DNA from 2 places in the Mesorhizobium sp. B2-4-19 genome. Region 2 is predicted to be linked to the other one. Evidence: predicted binding sites of a transcription regulator. Region 2 holds the regulator's gene; the other holds the start of a gene.
The links. Region 2 encodes PhoB, which activates phosphate uptake and scavenging genes when phosphate is short. Its sites were predicted from a motif close to TGTCATNNANCTGTCAT; they were not measured.
Positions count from the first base shown of each region.

Region 1: FJ546_RS15175 (PhoX family phosphatase) is a predicted target of PhoB. The motif match lies at 1,311-1,327, and genes of this name have one in related genera.

Region 1 is NZ_VFUV01000007.1:253,722-255,922, forward strand. Features, by position in the region: gene FJ546_RS15165 (response regulator transcription factor) at 1-397, shown strand, start outside; gene FJ546_RS31230 (hypothetical protein) at 580-1,116, opposite strand; gene FJ546_RS15175 (PhoX family phosphatase) at 1,390-2,201, shown strand, end outside.
Region 2 is NZ_VFUV01000016.1:84,705-86,905, forward strand. Features, by position in the region: gene FJ546_RS23625 (ROK family protein) at 1-999, shown strand, start outside; gene phoB (phosphate regulon transcriptional regulator PhoB) at 1,012-1,701, opposite strand; gene phoU (phosphate signaling complex protein PhoU) at 1,723-2,201, opposite strand, start outside.

The DNA.
Region 1 (2,201 bases), on a different contig from region 2:
TGCCGATGTAACCACGGCGCTGAACGCAGGCGTGCAGGGCTATATCCTCAAGGGCGTCGGATCGCGCGCGCTCGCCGACATCCTGCGCAATGTGGCAGCCGGCGAGGGTTACCTTACGCCGACGCTGTCGGCACGGCTGCTTTCCGATCTCCAGTCCCCGCAATCTGCCGACGGCGTGGCGGACCGGCTGCGGCAACTGACCGAGCGGCAGGCGGAAATCCTGCGGCTGGTGGCGGAAGGGCTCAGCAACAAGGAGGTTGCCTTGCGCCTGGAGCTGCAGGAGAAGACGGTCAAGCACCACATGACCGGGGTGCTGTCCAAACTCAATGTGCGAAACCGCACTGAAGCGGCTCTCATGGTGCGCGAGTTCCGCGACCGGGACAGAAATCGCTCTTAGAGCAGCTCCAGGAAAAGTGTGAAACGGTTTTCCCGGGCAAAACGCATGGCGCTTTCCCCCGGGGAACTGCGTCAAACAACAGCCAGGCCATTGCGGACCGCGCAAGGGCTGGACAAAGGAAGGTCACCCCGCCGGGGCGGCGGAGGTGACGTGTGAAACCGGCCGTTGCCTGCTGGCCAGTTTCACAAGGCTTTCAGACGGCTGACATCGGCCGGCGTGGCCCGGCGGTCGATGATCGTGCGACCCAGCGCATCCTTCATTTTGAAACGGCCGTTCTCGATCTTTTCGGTGATGCCGTCGGGATGTGTGACCGTGATCTTGTTGCCGCTCACCTCGACCTTGTCACCGGTCGTGCCGTTGACATGGCCGGCGCCTTTGGTGCTCTGACCCTTGCCGGACGGCGAGTTGTCACCGCTGCCAGCCGTTGCGGAATTGCCGCCGTTTCCATTTCCGTTATCGCTGCTGCTGCCGCCGCTGTTACCGCCACCGCCGCCGCCGTTGCCACCATTACCGCCGCCATTGCCGCCCCCGCCGCCGTTACCACCGCCACCGTTGCCGCCATTACCGCCGCCACCGTTGCCGCCGGCCTGTGCTGATGCGGCGTCGATTCCGGGGGCGGAGCCGTGCAGGGCAATTCGATAGGGAACGATGGTCAGCGCCAGCGCCGCCGCCGAAACGAGCGCCAGCCGGCAGCACCGGGCCGTGATCGATCCGCGCATCCTGATCTCCGTCGATTGAGCCGGCGCGCCCACCCCAACGTTGCAACCAGCAACATCGCCGAAAGATGTATTGGCCGGAAGCGACCTCCGACCGTTGCGTTTGTCCTCCAGGACTTTTGCAAGCGCAAGATTGGACCAAAGTCCTAGGTACACACGGGCAAGTCGCCTCGCCCTGAGCCTTCGGGCCTATATGATGTCACGAAAATGTGATCGGCCTGGCGTAGGGGTCGAACAGGCAACAAGCTCCACCCACTCCAAAGCCAGAGGCCCATCGTGACCGAACATCGCTCCCCCGACGCCCGATTCCGCACCAGCCTGCTCGAGGAAAACGAAGGACCGGCCACCAACCCCACCGACAACCGCACCATGGGCGAGATCATCGCGGCGCGGTTCTCGCGCCGGGGATTCCTGAAGGGATCGCTCGCCGTCTCGGCGATCGCCGCGACCGTCGGCCCGCTGGCCATGATCGCCGCCGACGATGCCCGCGCCGCGGAAGGTTCCGCCTTCCAATTCGACGAGCTCGAGGCCGGCATCGACGACAAGCATCATGTCGCGCCGGGCTACGACGCCGACGTGCTGTTGCGCTGGGGCGATCCGCTGTTTGCCGATTCGCCGGAGTTCGACCCGACGAAACAGTCGGCCGAGGCGCAGGCCAGGCAGTTCGGCTACAACAATGACTATGTCGGCTACATCGCGATCGACGGCTCGGCCGAGCACGGCCTGCTCGTCGTCAACCACGAATACACCAACCCGCATCTGATGTTTCCGGGCATCGTTGCGATCGTCGAGAAGGACGGGAAGAAGAAGGCCGAGGTCGCGCCGCTCACGAAGGAGCAGGTCGATGTCGAGATGGCGGCGCATGGCGGCACCATCGTCGAAATCCGCAACTATGGCGGCAAATGGCAAGTGGTGCGCGACGGCAAGCTCAACCGCCGCATCACCGCCACCACCGAGATGGCGTTGTCGGGCCCGGTCGCCGGCCATAACCGCGTCAAGACCAATGCCGACCCGTCCGGCACGAAAGTCTTCGGTACTTTCAACAACTGCGCCGGCGGCGTCACCCCTTGGGGCACCTATGTGATGGC
Region 2 (2,201 bases):
GCTGTGATGACCGTGGTGCTGTCGCTGAATTTCCTGTCGGTCGCAGTCATCGACTATGCCGGCCAGGTGATATCGGAAGAACAGCGCCGGCTGGACACGCTGACCATGTCGCGCGAGGCGCTGATCGGCGAATGCGTGGCCATCGTAAGGCGGCGCCTCGAGGATCCCGACATTGACGTGCGCAGCGTCGCCCGCATCGCGCTGGCGATCCAGGGCATCACCGATACCGAGGCCCGGGCGATGCTGTGGTCGCCGATCACGCCGCAGACCGACATCGCCTTCGCCGACATACTCGAAGCCGAGTTCGGCATCCCCGCCACCATGGAAAACGACTGCAACATGATGGCGGTGGCGCTGCGCAGGCGCGATCCCGAGCGCTACCGCGACGACTTCATCGCCATCCTGCTTTCGCACGGCATCGGCATGGGGCTGGTGCTGAAGGGCGAGCTGTTCACCGGCACCCATTCCTCGGGCGGCGAGTTCGGCCACATGATCCATCGGCCCGGCGGCGCGCTCTGCCGCTGCGGACGGCGCGGCTGTGTCGAGGCCTATGCCGGCAATTACGCCATCTGGCGCAATGCCAGGCAGCTCAGCGAGGACACCGAGCCTGTGGCCGATGTCAGCGACGCGCAGATGCGGGCGCTGGCCACGACGGCACGGGAACGGGACGGGCCCGAGCGCGAAGCCTATCGCAAGGCCGGCGAGGCGCTGGGTTACGGCCTCGGCAGCCTGTTCGCGCTGATCGATCCCGCGCCCGTCGCCATGGTCGGCGTCAGCGCCGCCGCCTTCGACCTGATCGAGCCGGCATTGCGCGAGGCGATCGCCCAGACCGCCGGTGGCCAGCACTCGGAATCGATCTCCTTCGACACCGAACCGAACGAACTGCCGCTGATCCGCGAAGGTTGCGCCATGCGCGCGCTGACCTTCGTCGACCAGGAGATTTTCGCGCCCGGCGTGCAAACGAAAGCAGGCCCCGCCGCGAAGAAAAACGTTGCCTGAGTCAGGTCGTGCTCAATCCTCGCGGATCGCGTAGCCCGCCCCACGGATGGTGCGGATGACATCCGGCATGCGGCCATTGTTGACCGCCTTGCGCAACCGGCCGACATGCACGTCCACGGTGCGCTCGTCGATGTAGATCGTCTCGCCCCAGACATTGTCGAGCAGCTGGCTGCGCGAGAACACGCGGCCGGGATGGCGCATCATGAATTCGAGCAGGCGGAATTCGGTCGGCCCGAGCCGGATCTCGCTCTTCTTGCGGTAGACCCGGTGCGATTCACGGTCGAGCACGATATCGCCGACCTTGAGCACGCTCGACAGCACTTCCGGCTTGGCGCGGCGCAGCAGCGCCTTGACGCGGGCCATGAATTCCGGCGTCGAGAACGGCTTGACCAGATAGTCGTCGGCGCCGGTGGAAAGCCCACGTACACGGTCGCTTTCCTCGCCCCGCGCGGTCAGCATGATGATCGGCAGCCGCTCGGTCTCGGGCCGCATTCGCAACCGCCGGCAGAGTTCGATGCCGGATACCGCCGGCACCATCCAGTCGAGCACGAGGAGGTCGGGCACGTTCTCCTGCAGGCGGATTTCGGCTTCGTCGCCGCGTGTCACCACCTCGACCTGGTAACCCTCCGATTCCAGATTGTAGCGGAGGAGCACGCCGAGCGGCTCCTCGTCCTCCACCACCATGATGCGTGGTGCGATCATCGATTGGTTACCCCTGCGCTCTCAGGCCGCCGGCGCCGACATCGCCGTCTCGTCCTGTTTTGGACGGTTGGCGGGCAGCTGCGTGCCGGTCAGGACATAGTACGCATTCTCGGCGATGTTGGTCACGTGGTCGCCGATGCGTTCGAGATTCTTGGCGCAGAACAACAGATGCGTGCAAGCCGTGATGTTGCGCGGATCTTCCATCATATAGGTCAGCAGTTCGCGGAAGACGGAAGTGTATTTGACGTCGATGCGCTCGTCGTCGGCGCGCAGCTTCGCCAGTGCCGCGGCATCGCGCGCCGCATACTCCTCGATGACGCCCTGCACCTGGATCAGCACCAGCTGCGCCATGGCGTCGATGGAATGCGACAGGTCGCGCGGCGTGGCGCTGAGGCCTACAGTACCGACGCGCTTGGCGATGTTCTTGGCAAGGTCGCCAATGCGTTCGAGGTCGCCGGCCATGCGGATCGAGCCGACGACATGGCGCAGATCGTCGGCCA